3 regions of the Bacillus sp. GW823-FHT06A10 genome follow, and region 3 is predicted to be linked to each of the others. Evidence: riboswitches for the same ligand, from Rfam matches in the RefSeq annotation. Region 3 holds a riboswitch; each other region holds the start of a gene.
The links. A riboswitch is a leader RNA that binds a small molecule or an ion and turns the genes downstream of it on or off. The one in region 3 is predicted to bind S-adenosylmethionine.
Positions count from the first base shown of each region.

Region 1: linked by a shared signal. The riboswitch ahead of mtnK (S-methyl-5-thioribose kinase) and the one ahead of AC1Q8M_RS21280 (methionine ABC transporter ATP-binding protein) in region 3 are both predicted to bind S-adenosylmethionine.
Region 2: linked by a shared signal. The riboswitch ahead of AC1Q8M_RS26330 (MetQ/NlpA family ABC transporter substrate-binding protein) and the one ahead of AC1Q8M_RS21280 (methionine ABC transporter ATP-binding protein) in region 3 are both predicted to bind S-adenosylmethionine.

Region 1 covers NZ_JBXAHT010000002.1:771,832-776,718, reverse strand. Annotated here, with positions in the region: gene AC1Q8M_RS18935 (3-hydroxybutyrate dehydrogenase) at 1-249, shown strand, start outside; gene AC1Q8M_RS18930 (YvrJ family protein) at 280-441, opposite strand; gene mtnA (S-methyl-5-thioribose-1-phosphate isomerase) at 509-1,570, opposite strand; gene mtnK (S-methyl-5-thioribose kinase) at 1,567-2,748, opposite strand; SAM riboswitch class I at 2,839-2,980, opposite strand; gene AC1Q8M_RS18915 (carbon-nitrogen family hydrolase) at 3,052-3,915, opposite strand; gene AC1Q8M_RS18910 (pyridoxal phosphate-dependent aminotransferase) at 3,930-4,887, shown strand, end outside.
Region 2 covers NZ_JBXAHT010000006.1:68,330-73,216, reverse strand. Annotated here, with positions in the region: gene AC1Q8M_RS26345 (SDR family oxidoreductase) at 1-261, shown strand, start outside; gene AC1Q8M_RS26340 (methionine ABC transporter permease) at 299-967, opposite strand; gene AC1Q8M_RS26335 (methionine ABC transporter ATP-binding protein) at 942-1,982, opposite strand; gene AC1Q8M_RS26330 (MetQ/NlpA family ABC transporter substrate-binding protein) at 1,995-2,807, opposite strand; SAM riboswitch class I at 2,893-3,007, opposite strand; gene AC1Q8M_RS26325 (NAD(P)-dependent alcohol dehydrogenase) at 3,087-3,995, opposite strand; gene AC1Q8M_RS26320 (DUF6612 family protein) at 4,153-4,887, shown strand, end outside.
Region 3 covers NZ_JBXAHT010000003.1:85,667-90,553, reverse strand. Annotated here, with positions in the region: gene AC1Q8M_RS21305 (arsenate reductase family protein) at 1-243, shown strand, start outside; gene gcvH (glycine cleavage system protein GcvH) at 285-668, shown strand; gene AC1Q8M_RS21295 (toprim domain-containing protein) at 1,159-1,503, shown strand; gene AC1Q8M_RS21290 (thioredoxin family protein) at 1,507-1,815, shown strand; gene AC1Q8M_RS21285 (hypothetical protein) at 1,968-2,312, shown strand; SAM riboswitch class I at 2,438-2,545, shown strand; gene AC1Q8M_RS21280 (methionine ABC transporter ATP-binding protein) at 2,723-3,748, shown strand; gene AC1Q8M_RS21275 (methionine ABC transporter permease) at 3,741-4,406, shown strand; gene metQ (methionine ABC transporter substrate-binding lipoprotein MetQ) at 4,430-4,887, shown strand, end outside.

The sequences.
Region 1 (4,887 bases), on a different contig from region 3:
ACTGTTAATGCCCTTTGCCCTGGTTATGTCGATACCCCTCTTGTACGTAATCAACTACAAGACTTAGCTACTACACGAAATGTACCACTTGAAAATGTTTTAGAAGATGTTATTTATCCACTCGTCCCACAAAAGCGCTTATTACAAGTACAAGAAATCGCTGATTATGCTATGTTTTTAGCGAGTGAAAAAGCTAAAGGTATTACTGGTCAAGCTGTCGTTATCGATGGTGGCTATACTGCTCAATAAAAAATAAAGTTTGCTCAAGAAGAGCAAACTTTATTTTTTATTGCGAGGATCTTCGTACTTTAGTAATTGCCGCGGGAGCTTCTCAATTGCAACAATTACCCCCTCTAATTTACTTTCAATACGGTGGAGTAAATATAATGTTACAACAATTGGAAACCCTACATTACCTATCATCTTGATCCACTCTTCCATCCTCTTCTCCTCCTTTCATTATATAAGTAAGAGAAAACAATGCATTTAGGCATAAAAAAACAAGCTATTATGTATTAGCCTGTTTTTCAAATAATGATGCAATTTCTCGTTTATAATCCCCGCTTATAATACCTTTCTCAGTAATAATTCCTGTAATTAATTCGTTCGGTGTTACGTCAAATGCAGGGTTATAAACATTCGTTCCAATTGGTGCTACTTGTTTTCCAAAGATTTTCGTAACTTCTGTTTCATCTCTTTCTTCAATAATTATTTCGGCTCCAGTTTCTTTCGTAACATCAAATGTTGACAGTGGCGCAGCAACATAAAATGGGATATCAAAGTGCTTTGCTAAAATAGCTAAATTCATTGTCCCTATTTTATTTGCCGTATCTCCATTTGCGACAATTCGATCCGCCCCTACAATAATTGCATTTATTTCTTTCGTTTGAATAGCATGAGCTGCAGTATTATCTGTAATAAGGGTCACATCAATATTTGCTTGCTTCAATTCCCAGGTCGTTAAGCGACCACCTTGTAAAACTGGTCTCGTTTCACACGCATATACATGTAGACGCACACCTTTCTCTTTTCCAATATAAAAGGGAGCTAATGCAGTTCCATATCTGGCAGTTGCGATACTTCCAGCGTTACAGATTGTTAAAATATTATCGCCATCTTTAAAACATGTTAACGCATATTCCCCAATATTTCGGCACACCTCTTCATCTTCCTGCTGAATGCGAAGCGCTTCTTCTTCTAATGTTTTTTGTGCTTCTTTTATTGTAGTAATCTCTCGAATAGATTCTCTCATACGATCAATTGCCCAAAATAAATTTACTGCTGTCGGGCGTGACGTTCCTAAATAATTACAATCTCTATTAAACTTCTTTTGAAATTCTTCAATATGTACAGTGTTATATTTTTTTGATGCAAGCGCCAAGCCAAATGCAGCTACAATTCCAATTGCAGGCGCTCCTCGTACTTCTAACATTACGATACTTTTCCAAACCTCTTCAATAGTCGTCAATGTTTTGTATTCTGTGCTATGCGGCAATTTCGTTTGATTTAATACCGCAATTGCATCACCTTTCCAGCTTACAGATCTCGGAACAGTAACAATTGTACTCACGCTTTTACGCCCCCTGAAACTGTCTGTTGAAATAATGTTCGAAACAGTTGAATATCAGCACTTTTAGATTCATATTTTATTAGTTCTTTACCTAAGGATAGCGCTTGTTTCTTAGCTTGAATTCTTGTTTCTTTATTTTCTATTTCATCTAAATCTGCTACATGAGCTAAACCAATTGTTCTACGAATCAGTTCACATCCGGCAAATCCAACTGCATCAGTAAAGATATTTTGCAAAATAATTGGTAACCATTGTTTTTCTTTCGTATATGCTTCTACACCTTCTCCAATCCATAATTTTGTAAAATTTTCTACAAAATAACTCCACGTCTTTTCTATATGGAAAAATAGTACACTTCTTTTTTCTTCTTCTCTAGATAAAGCATTTAGTAATAGATTTGCAATAAATTGACCTATGTCAAATCCAAATGGGCCATATGTCGCAAATTCTGGATCAATCACTTTCGTTTCAGAAGGTGACGAAAAAATACTACCAGTATGTAAATCACCATGAATAAGAGTTTCTTTTCTTGTTAAGAACTTATATTTATATTGTGCTACTTTTAGTTTTAAAGTTTTATCACTCCAAAGTTCATCAACCACTAGCTGTAAATCTGGCTCATAATCATTTGTATCATAATGTCCAAACGGATCTGTAAACACTAATTCCTCTGTAATTTTACAAAGGTCCGGATTTACAAAGGTACCTTCTAGTACCCTCTTCTCTTCTGACTGTAAACCAAAATCTGAAGTGTAAAATAAAACATGTGCTAGAAAACGGCCGATATGCTGGGATAAAAGCGGATATTCTTCTCCGTCTATTAATCCTTTTCTTGTAATTGTTAGTCTTGATAAGTCTTCTATTACCGTTATCGCTAACTCTTCATCATGACTGTACACTACTGGAACATAATCCGGTACATACTGTGCAAAAATTTGTAATGCCTTGCTTTCAATCGTTGCTCTTTTTATAGACAATGGCCAGCTTTCACCAACTACTTTCGCATAAGGCAGTGCTTGTTTTATTATAATTGATTTCTCTCCATCATCTAATTTGAACACGTAATTTAAGTTTCCGTCTCCAATTTCATGACAAACGACATTTGCCTTTGCTTCAAAATAGCCATGATCTTTCGCATATTGTACAGCTGTTATTTCTGTTAATGAATAATATCCCATCGTCTTCTCCCCCTTTTTAAATTCAGAGGTTTTTCTAACATAGAAAAACCTCTTTCCACTAAGAAAGAGGTTTGAAGTTTATCTTCTCCCCTCTTATCTGCCAGAAAGTTTTACTTTCTGCTGGAATTAGCACCGTGCCTTTTGGCGTAATAAACGCCCCATTTCACAATGGTATTACGGTCGGTTGCTGGGCTTCATCGGGCCAAATCCCTCCACCTGCTCTTGATAAGAGTTGTATAATTTTTTGAATTTTTAACTTTATGTTGAAGACTATACCAAGAATAAAAATCACTTGTCAACATTTTATTTGTATAATTCTGGACGGCGATCCGCAAAAACTGGAATTCCTTTACGTACTTCTTTAATTTTCTCGAATTCAAGCTCTCCAAATAAAATTGATTCCTCTTCATTCGCCTCTACTACAACTTCACCCCAAGGGTCCACAATTAAAGAATGACCCGCAAATACATTATTTGGATCCTTTCCCGCTCTATTACATGCAACAACATAACACTGATTTTCAACTGCTCTTGCTTGCAATAGCAAACGCCAATGTGCTAAACGAACTAATGGCCATTCAGCTACAACAAATAATACTTTTGCCCCTTTAGCAGTATGGACACGCATCCACTCTGGAAAACGAATATCATAACAAATTGTTCCAGCGCATTCAACATCATCCAGCTTAAATTCGCCCGTACCATTACCGGCTATTAAATATTTATGTTCATCCATAAGCTGAAATAAATGTACTTTACTATATTCGTTGACTAGCTGTCCTTCATTATTTACAACATACATCGTATTTGTAACGCCTTGCTCTGTTTGCTTTGCTATAGAACCACCAACAATATGTACATCATATTGCTTCGCCCATTCTATTAACTTTTCTTTCGTTTCCACTCCATCCCTATCTGCAATTTCAGAAAGTCTCGTTAAATCATATCCTGTTGTCCATAGTTCTGGTAAGACGATAACATCTGGCCTTTCCTTCATAGCTTCGCTTATTTTATTTTTAGCATTCTCAATATTTTTTTCTACATCTCCAAAAACAATATCCATTTGAATACATGCGACTTTCATTTTTTCAGCCCCATTCTTATTTTTTTCTTTACAAAATACTGGAAAGATTATATCATTTGTCACTAGAATTGTAACAACTTTCAAAAGAGGTGGAAAGTATGAAATTATTTCAACCTTCTGAGATAGTAACATCATTGCCAACACAATTTTTCGCTTCACTTGTTGCAAAAGTTAACAAAGTCGTTGCAGCTGGTCACGATGTTATTAATCTAGGTCAAGGTAATCCAGATCAACCAACACCGCAGCATATCGTAAAAGCTTTACAAGATGCTGCCGAAAAGACCATTCATCATAAATATCCGCCATTTCGCGGACATGAAAGCTTAAAGGAAGCCGTGACTACATTCTATAAACGTGAATACGGCGTCGAATTAAACCCAAAAACTGAAGTTGCTATTTTGTTTGGTGGGAAGGCTGGACTAGTAGAATTACCAATTTGTTTTACAAATCCTGGTGATACAATTCTCGTTCCGGATCCAGGCTATCCAGATTATTTATCTGGGGTTGCCTTAGCAAAGGCACACTTTGAAACCATGCCGCTTATTGCAGAAAATCATTTTTTACCGGATTATAAAAAAATTGACGACTCTATCGCTGAACGGGCAAAGTTAATGTTTTTAAACTATCCAAATAACCCTACAGGTGCTACTGCATCAAAAGATTTTTTTGATACAACCATTCATTTTGCTAATAAACATAATATATTAGTTGTTCACGATTTCGCTTACGGTGCTATCGGATTTGATGGTCAAAAACCTGTTAGTTTCTTGCAAGCAGATGGTTCGAAAGATATAGGAATTGAAATTTACACGTTATCAAAAACTTTCAATATGGCTGGCTGGCGTATTGCTTTTGCAGTTGGAAATGAAAGTGTCATCGAAACCATTAACCTATTGCAAGATCATATGTATGTTAGTATTTTTGGTGCAATTCAAGATGCTGCTCGCGAAGCACTATTAAGTTCACAGTCTTGTGTAGTAGATCTTGTAAATAGTTACGAATCTCGGAGAAACGCTCTTATTTCAGCTTGTCACTCAATTGGTTGGAATGTAGACA
Region 2 (4,887 bases), on a different contig from region 3:
AAGGGAGCTATTGATGCTCTTACTAGTACGTTGTCAGCAGAAGTAGCTCCATTAGGAATAACAGTGAATGCAATTAATCCAGGACCAACCGATACAGGATGGATGACTGAAGAGATAAAACAAGGGTTAAAGCCGATGTTTCCTTTTGGCAGAATTGGTGAGCCAAAAGATGCAGCTAGACTCATTAAATTTTTAGTAAGTGAAGAAGCTGAGTGGATTACGGGGCAAGTTATTCATTCAGAAGGCGGATTTAAAAGATAAAAAGAAGGTATCTCACCCTGGTGAGATACCTTCTTTTTTAATCTTTCTTCAGTCTTCGTGCAACCCCATTACCTAAAGACTGTAATCCTTGAACGAGGATAATTAGAATAAAGACGGTTGCATACATTACTTCAGGTTCATAGCGTAAATGTCCGAAGCGATATGCTAAGTCCCCTAGCCCGCCAGCACCTACAAGACCAGCCATTGCTGTTGCGCCGATTAAGCCAATCGTTGCAATTGTTAATCCAAGTACAAGGGAGGGACGAGCTTCTTTAACCATGACGTGCCAAATGATTTTTATAGTAGAGACTCCCATCGCTTGATAGGCCTCAATGACACCGCGATCTACTTCTAGTAAAGCTGTCTCCATTAAACGTGCGATATAGGGAGCTGTGAAGACGACAAGTGGTACGATAACACCTTGCACGCCAATGGATGTTCCCATTAGAAACTTTGTAAAAGGTAAGATGAAGAATAATAGAATGATAAATGGAAGAGAGCGAATGATATTAATAACTGTATTAAGAATAGGATAGATGATTTTATTTTCACGCTGCCCACCAGGTCTCGTTAAAACAAGTGTGACGCCAAGTGGCAGTGCAATAAGGATTGAGATGAGTAATGAAATAGATGTCATTTGAAAGGTTTGAATTGTGGCTTCCCATATGACTTTACCCCATTCATCCAAAAAGGACTTGTTTCCCATAATCTGTTCTGCCTCCTTCTACAATGATTCCTTGCTCTTGTAAAAATGATAAAGCACGGTGGATTTCATTTTGTTCTCCTTGCATATGAACGACTAATTTCCCATATGCTTCATGTTTTAACTGCGTAATATTACCGGATAAAATATTCGGATACACTTGGAAACGTTTTGTGGCAACAGCTAAGGCAGGTTCACCTGAAGTAGTGCCAATAAATGAAAGTGTTACAATTTCTCCAGTATTCTGTAGTTCTTTCTGTACCTCTTCTGGAATTTTAGCTGCAAAGGCGCTATTTACAAATTTCTTCGTTGTTACATGTTGTGGGTTTGTGAAAATATCTTTCACAGTCCCGCTTTCGACTACAGATCCATGTTCCATAACGGCAACGCGGTCGCATATACGTTGGATAACGTTCATTTCGTGTGTAATGAGTAAAATCGTAATTCCAATTTCTTCGTTAATCTTTAATAACAAATCAAGAATAGAATCAGTTGTTTCTGGATCTAAAGCGCTCGTTGCTTCGTCACTTAATAACACTTCAGGCTCATGTGATAGTGCACGTGCAATTGCAACGCGCTGTTTTTGACCGCCAGAAAGTTCACTTGGATAAGCATCTTTTCGATTGAAAAGATCGACAATGCGTAAATATTTTTCTACCCTTTTTTTAATTTCCACTTTTGGAATACCAGCAAGGCGTAAAGGTAATGCAATATTTTCATAGATGCTAACAGTTTTAAGTAAATTGAATCCTTGAAAGATCATTCCGATTTTTTGTCTCGCTTTTGCTAGTTCTTTTGTCGATAACGTTGTTAAGTCTTGTTCGTTTACAATGATATTTCCTGTCGTTGGTTTTTCTAATAAATTTACACATCGAATCAATGTGCTTTTACCAGCGCCGCTATACCCAATGATTCCAAATACCTCGCCTTTTTCTACTTTAAGGGAAGTAGGCTTAAGAGCCTCAACAGTCCCTTTTTTTGTTGAAAATACTTTGGATATGTTTTTTAATTCAATCATTATCGTCAGCTCCTACCAAGATGGTAAAACTGAACCATCAAATTTTTTCTCGATAAACTCTTTTACTCCTTTAGATTGATAAGCTTTCTTTAATTTATTTACAACGGCATCATCTTTATTTTCATTACGAACAACGACCCAGTTCACATATGGTGAATCTTTTCCTTCGCGGAAAATAGAATCTTTCGCCGGACTTAATTTTGCCCCTAATGCAAAGTTTGTATTGATTGCGGCTGCTTTCACTTCACTTAGTTGTGTTGGTAATTGAGATGCCTCTAATTCAACAATCTTTAAATTTTTCGGGTTTTCAATTACATCCTTTGCAGTCGCTTTTTCTGTAGCCTTTGGATCAACTTTTAAAACCCCTGCTTTTTCAAATAATTTTAAAGCTCGCAGTTCATTCGTTGGGTCATTGGGTACAGCAATTGCATCGCCCTCTTTTAAGTCTTTTACATCTTTTATATCTTTAGAATATACGCCCATAGGGAATGTTACTGTTGAAAATACTTCAGCTAATTTCATATTGCGTTCAGCTTTAAATACATCTAAATACGATTTTGTTTGGTAGCTATTTACATCAAGGCTTTTTTCATCTAAAGATACGTTTGGCGCTACATAATCATTAAATACTTTTATGTCAATTTCCAGACCATCTTTTGCTGCAACTTCTTTTACCTTTTCAAAAATTTGTTCATGTGGTCCACCTGTTACACCGACAGTAATCTTTTTCTCGTCTAATGCTTTTACCTCTTTATCTGAACTCGCGCTACATGCGCCTAATAATAATACTGCTCCGCTTACAATGCTTAATAATACCTTTTTCATCTATAAATCCCCCTTCATATACGTTCCAAAATAAAAAGCACCTCCCAAAAATAAGAGAGGTGCCGAATAGACGAAATAGATTCCTCTCTTATCTTCCAAAACGAAAACTCGTTTTGCAGGAATTAGCACCTTAGCTTATACTTCATAAGCTCGGTTGCCGGGCATCATCGGGCCAGTCCCTCCGCCACTCTTGATAAGAGTATGTGTATGTAGTTTTGAATATGGTACTAATAGTAAATCGTACAAAAAGAATTGTCAATGGTATTTTCAGAATATATTTTATTTTAAGGTAATCGAAACATTTCCTTTCTTATGGCCCATTTCTACATACGTATGGGCTTCTACAACTTCTTCTAATCGGTAAGTTCTATCAATAACAGGTTTTAGCTTTTCTGTTTCAGCTAGTTGTTTTAGTAGGTTCATATCTTCTTTACTGACCTTTGCCATCATTCCGTTCACAGATACATATTTTCCATTAGGCATTAATGCATCTGTACAAAGAGACTTATTATATTTTCCAACTGCGTCAAATATAATATCGTAGTGATCGCCCCGCTTAGTAAAATCTTCTTTCATATAATCAATTACGTTGTCTGCCCCTAAAGCTGTTACTAAATCGAAATTCGAACTACTACAAATGGCTGTGACAGTCGCCCCGAAGTATTTAGCAAGCTGTACGGCAGCTGTCCCTACTGACCCAGAGGCGCCGTATATAAGTACTCGTTGCCCTTTTTTTATCTGTCCTTTTCTAAGGAAGTGCAATGCTGAAGTTCCGCCAAAAGGAATAACGGCAGCTTCTTCATATGTCACATTGGTAGGTTTTAATGCTATTAATCCACTTTCATGCACGCATGTGTATTCCGCATAACCACCAAGGTTTAGTTCTGTTAATGCAAAAACTGGATCTCCTTTTTTAAATTGTGTTACATCTGATCCAATGTCTTCGATTTCACCGGATAACTCTACGCCAAATATAGGTTTTCTCGGTTTTCTGAAACCTAATATGATCCGCATAGGAATCCAAAATAAGAGGGGGCTATTAAAGCCACGTATTCTACAATCTCCAGTCGATACACTTGTTGCGTGAATTTTAACTAATACTTCATTTTTCTTAGGTTTAGGCTTTTCTATATTTTGAAGCTGGAGAACATTAGGTGGTCCATACTTTGTGCAAATAATAGCTTTCATAATGACCTCCTGAAATGAGTTGTTATTATTTACATCATATTTAAACTTTTTCTCAAACATGTTGCTATATAGGAAATAAATTTAAAGAAGAATATTACGAATTATATAGATTTCATAGGAAAAGAGATGATATTATTTTTGGGAAGGAGGGGACGTTATGAAAAAATTTATTTTAATTTCAAGTTTAGTACTTGCAGTCGGTCTAGGAGTAGGGTGTAGTAATGAGAAAACAAAAAAGACTGATGAGCCGAAAAAAGAAGCTGTGCAGAAAGAAAAGGAATTAACAGCGAAGGATGTTTTCAATAAAGCGAATGAAGCTTTTAAAAACGAAGAAAATGTAACGATGACATATGATGTGGGAATAAAGGCTGAAGGAACAGAGATGAATGTAATAAAGGCCAAAATGCAATTAGAGCCGAAGCAAAAAAATTCTCGTTCTGAAATGAATGTTTCTGGTACAGAGGTTGTTGTTTATGATGTGGGTGGCAAAATTGCTGGTCAGTTGAAAAATCCTAATACGGGTGAAGTGATGTCTGTACCAGAGGAACAATTAAATGCTAACGGAATGAATGCGACTCAAGGAATGGTAGATAATTTAGAGATTCCATCGGAAATTTTAAATAAAGTGAAGATGGAGAAAAGTGGAGATAATTATAAGCTGAAGTTTGCATTAAAAGGGCAAGAGACAGAGAGTATGTTAGCTAGTATGGATGAAAAGCAGAAACAAATGCTACAAGGCCAAAATGCAAAGATAGAAGAAATAGATGGAGAATATATTATTACAAAAGATTTTAAATATGAATCAGCAAAGATAGATATGGTTATGAGTAGCAATGGTGAGGATAAAGCGCACATTATTACGGATGCGAAGTTTACATCGTATGATAAATTT
Region 3 (4,887 bases):
GATTTACGTAATTTACATGAAAAAAGTGAATTACCATTAAAAAAATTCTTTAATACAAGTGGAATGCGTTACCGTGAACTTGGTCTGAAAGATAAGTTGAAAGATGCAAGCGAAGACGAAATGTATGAGCTTTTAGCATCTGATGGCATGTTGATCAAACGTCCAATTGTAACAGATGGAACGAATGTAACACTTGGTTTTAACGAAGAGCAGTTTGAAAGTGTGTGGAAAAAGTACCAATAAGGTATTTTTACATAATTAATACATTCACTGGAGGTACAGTCATGAGCATTCCAAATAATTTACGTTACTCTGAAGAACACGAATGGGTAAAAACTGAAGGTAATGAAGTTGTTATCGGTATCACTCACTTTGCACAAGGTGAGCTAGGTGATATCGTATTCGTTGAACTTCCTGAAGTAGGTGCAACAATCGAAGCTGACGAGCCATTCGGAAGCGTAGAATCTGTTAAAACAGTTTCTGAGTTATACGCACCTGTAAGCGGTAAAGTTGTAGCAGTAAACGAAGAATTAAGTGACCAACCAGAACTTGTTAACGAATCTCCATACGAGGGTGCATGGATGGTTAAAGTTGAACTTTCTGATGCAAGCCAAGTTGAGAAGTTATTAACTGCAGAAAAATATGCAGAAATGACAAACCAAGACTAATTATAGTCGACTAAAGGACAGCCTTTGTGCTGTCCTTTTTTATTTTGTGTAAAATAATGAATGTAGAATCATATACTAATTATCGTGTAGGAGAACGTTTTTTGAAAAAACTTTTTCGTTTAATCTTTATGCAGGTCTAGCCGTTTTTGTTTTTCGTTGTCTAGCTCCAGCGACTAGATTGTTCGGTGGCTTCGCTTCTTCCTACAAGGCAAAAAGCGCCTCTACGTCAGAAGCTCCATCCCCATCACAATCTAAATGAGCCGCTTGCGCTTTTCATTGTCTAGCTCCAACTCCTAGCCCTTCATGTCTAAGAACCTTCCGCACGAGAAGACAAAAAGCGTCTTCTGTACGGAAGAACCTTAGCCAACAGGGCTAAACAGTCGGTTTCGCTTTTCTTTTGCAAAAATAAACAGGAAACAACATGAAAATAACGAATATACTATATACTAAGTTCAAGGTTGTATAGTATATGGTGATCGGGTGATGACATATGATTTATGTGGAAAAAGTCATTATTGTAGAAGGTACATCAGATAGAAGAAAGATTGAATCTATTATTCGTGAACCAGTGGAAATTGTTTGTACAAATGGTACAATTGGTTTGTCGAAAATGGATGAGCTCGTTGATCAGTTTTTTGATAAGGAAGTGTATGTGCTAGTGGATGCTGATGATGCTGGAGAAAAGTTAAGGAAACAATTTCGAAAAGAATTTCCGCAAGCCGAGCATATCTATATTGATCGCTCGTACCGAGAAGTGGCAACTGCGCCATCTACACACTTAGCAAATGTATTATGGGGAGCCGACATTGACGTTTATACAGAATATTTACGGTAAGGAATGATAGAAGTGATCGATTGGACAGGAGCCGAAGCTACAGCCCTAATAGAGAATGAAGAAAAAACAGTGTTATATGTATATACTCCAATGTGTGGAACATGCCAATTAGCAAAAAAGATGTTAACAGTCGTTGAGATGACAATTGAAGGCCTCAAAATTGGGATGTTAGATTTAAATTATGCTCCGCATTTAGCGAAAGAGTATGGGATTGAAAGTGTACCTTGTTTACTTGTTTTTGAAAATGGGACACTGATGAAGAAGATATATGCATTTCATTCGGTTGAATATTTATATACGGAATTAAAGTAGGCGGCAAAATTTTTGCCGCCTCGACATATTTCTTGGGAAATATGTCGAGATGCAGGATGGATACAGTATTTGTCGAGCGAAAATAACAGGATTGCTCTTTATTGAGAGGGAATGGTATGTAATAGAAAGTGATATGAAGGATGTGATTTAGGGTGAAATTATATTCTTTGCTTCAATCATTTGTAAATTACGCTAATGGTCAATATCATTTAGAGCCGCTTTTAAGACAAGAGGAGAAAACTGTTAATTTCCGCTTTAGAGATGAAAGTTGTTCGTTACAAATTTCAAGAGATTATATAGAGCTGCTACAAGAGGAAAGAGGAACGGAACAAATCATTTGCTTAGATGAAAAAGATATAGAGCAATTGGTGAATGGAAATGTACGATTGCAAATGTTAATGAATGATGGACGTGTACAATATTCAGGAACGTACCGAACGATGTTATTAGTGGAATCGATGTTTCATATATGTAAACCGATGTCAGTAGGTGCTTAAAATTCTGAAGTTTCATTTTTTGCGAAAATTTCTGTTGACATGGTGAGCGTATATTGATACAATTCAAGTCATAAAATATAGACAATTTCATAAATTTCAAATCAGACGAAAATTGAATCTGATTTCTCTTATCAAGAGAGGTGGAGGGACTGTGCCCTGTGAAGCCCGGCAACCGTCAACTTATGTTGAAATGGTGCCAATTCCTGCAAAGCGAATGCTTTGAGAGATGAGAGAGAGGGATAATGTTGTTATATACGCATATAAACCTTTCTGCTTCTCTAAAGCGGAAAGGTTTTTTGTTGTTTGAATGTGGAGGACATTCAAATAATAAAAGTAGTGATAGCGGTGGACTACACGCATCAAAAATAAAAAAATGCGGAGTCTATCTAAACAAAAAAGGGGTGAACATCATGATTCTATTAGAGAATGTAAGGAAAATATATAAGGCGAAAAGCGGTGATGTCACTGCTGTAGATAACGCCAATTTAAAAATAGAAAAAGGCGAAATATTTGGTGTTATCGGATATAGCGGCGCTGGGAAAAGTTCTTTAATCAGATTGTTTAATCAGTTAGAGAAACCGACTTCTGGCCAAATTACAATTGCGAATCGTGTTATATCAGCAATTACAGGAAGTGAACTTCGTAAGGCAAGGCAAGAAATCGGAATGATTTTTCAGCACTTTAACTTACTTTGGTCACGAACTGTACGTGAAAATATAGAGTTTCCACTTGAAATTGCAGGTGTTGATAAAACGAAGAGAAGAAAACGTGTTGATGAATTAATTCATCTTGTTGGATTAGAAGGAAGAGGAGACGCGTACCCATCTCAGCTGAGCGGGGGACAAAAACAACGCGTTGGGATTGCAAGAGCATTAGCTAACAACCCACAAGTACTTTTATGTGATGAAGCAACGTCGGCTCTTGATCCAGAAACGACAGATCAAATTTTGGATTTACTATTAGACATTAATAAGCGCCTTGGTTTAACAATTGTACTCATTACACATGAGATGCACGTAATTCGAAAGATTTGTAATCGAGTGGCGGTAATGGAGAGAGGAAAGATTGTAGAAACGGGTCCAGTACTTGATGTATTCCGTAATCCGAAGCAAGATATTACGAAACGATTTGTACAGCAGTTAACAGATTCTGAAGATACAAATGAAACGATTGAAAGTTTAATTGAAAAATATCCAGATGGAAAAGTAATTCGTTTGCAGTTTATTGGTGAGGCTGTAGAAAGACCAGTCCTTCAACGATTGATGCAACGCAGTGATATAGAAGTTAGCATTTTGCAAGGAAATATCGCACAAACGAATAACGGTTCTTACGGTAGTTTAGTTGTTCATTTAAATGGTGAGGAAACAGCGATCCAGCAAGCGATAGAAGGAATTCATCAAGATCAAGTAGAGCTGGAGGTGATTGCACATGGATAAGTTACTCGCAAATGTTGATTGGAATCAAATGTTAGAAGCAACTGGTGAAACGTTATATATGACGGCAATCGCAGCTCTTGCGACATTTGTTTTAGGACTAATTTTAGGATTGTTACTTTTCATGACAGCGAAAGATAATTTATGGGAAAACAAATCAATTAATACGGTGATTGGAGCATTCGTAAATATATTCCGTTCTATACCGTTCATCATTTTAATTATTTTATTAATCCCATTCACAAAGATTCTTCTTGGAACAATTCTTGGAGCAAGTGCAGCTCTGCCGGCTTTAATTATTGGAGCGGCACCATTCTACGCGAGAATGGTTGAAATTGCACTTCGCGAAATTGATAAAGGTGTAATTGAAGCTTCCAAAGCAATGGGAGCAAAAACAAGCACAATTATTTTGAAAGTGTTAATTCCAGAATCGTTACCAGCATTAGTATCTGGTATTACGGTTACGACAATTGCTTTAGTAGGCTATACAGCAATGGCGGGAGTTGTTGGTGCTGGTGGTCTTGGAACACTTGCTTATTTAGAAGGATTCCAGCGAGGAAATAACGATGTAACAATCGTTGCGACAATTTGTGTATTACTAGTTGTATTTTTAATTCAGTGGATTGGTGATAGTTTAACGACTCGAATAGATAAACGATAATAAAAAACGAGAGGATGTTTCAAATGAAAAAATTATTACTTACGGCACTTATTTCAACTTCAATTTTTGGTTTAGCTGCTTGTGGCGGGAAAGATAAAGATGAAAAGAAACTTGTTGTTGGTGCTTCTAACGTACCGCACGCTGAAATTTTAGAAAAGGCAAAACCGTTACTTGAGAAAAAAGGAATTGAGTTAGAAATTAAAAAATTCCAAGACTACGTATTACCAAATAAATCGTTAGCGGATAAGGATTTAGATGCAAACTACTTCCAGCACATTCCGTATTTAGAAAAAGAAATTAAAGATAAAAAATATGATTTTGAAATAGCGGGGAAAATTCATTTAGAACCAATTGGTGTATACTCTCAAAAGTATAAGAGCCTAAAAGAACTTCCAGACGGGGCGACAATCATTATGAGTAATTCCGTTACTGACCATGGACGTGGTTTAGCAATTTTACAAAAAGAAGGCATTTTAAAAAT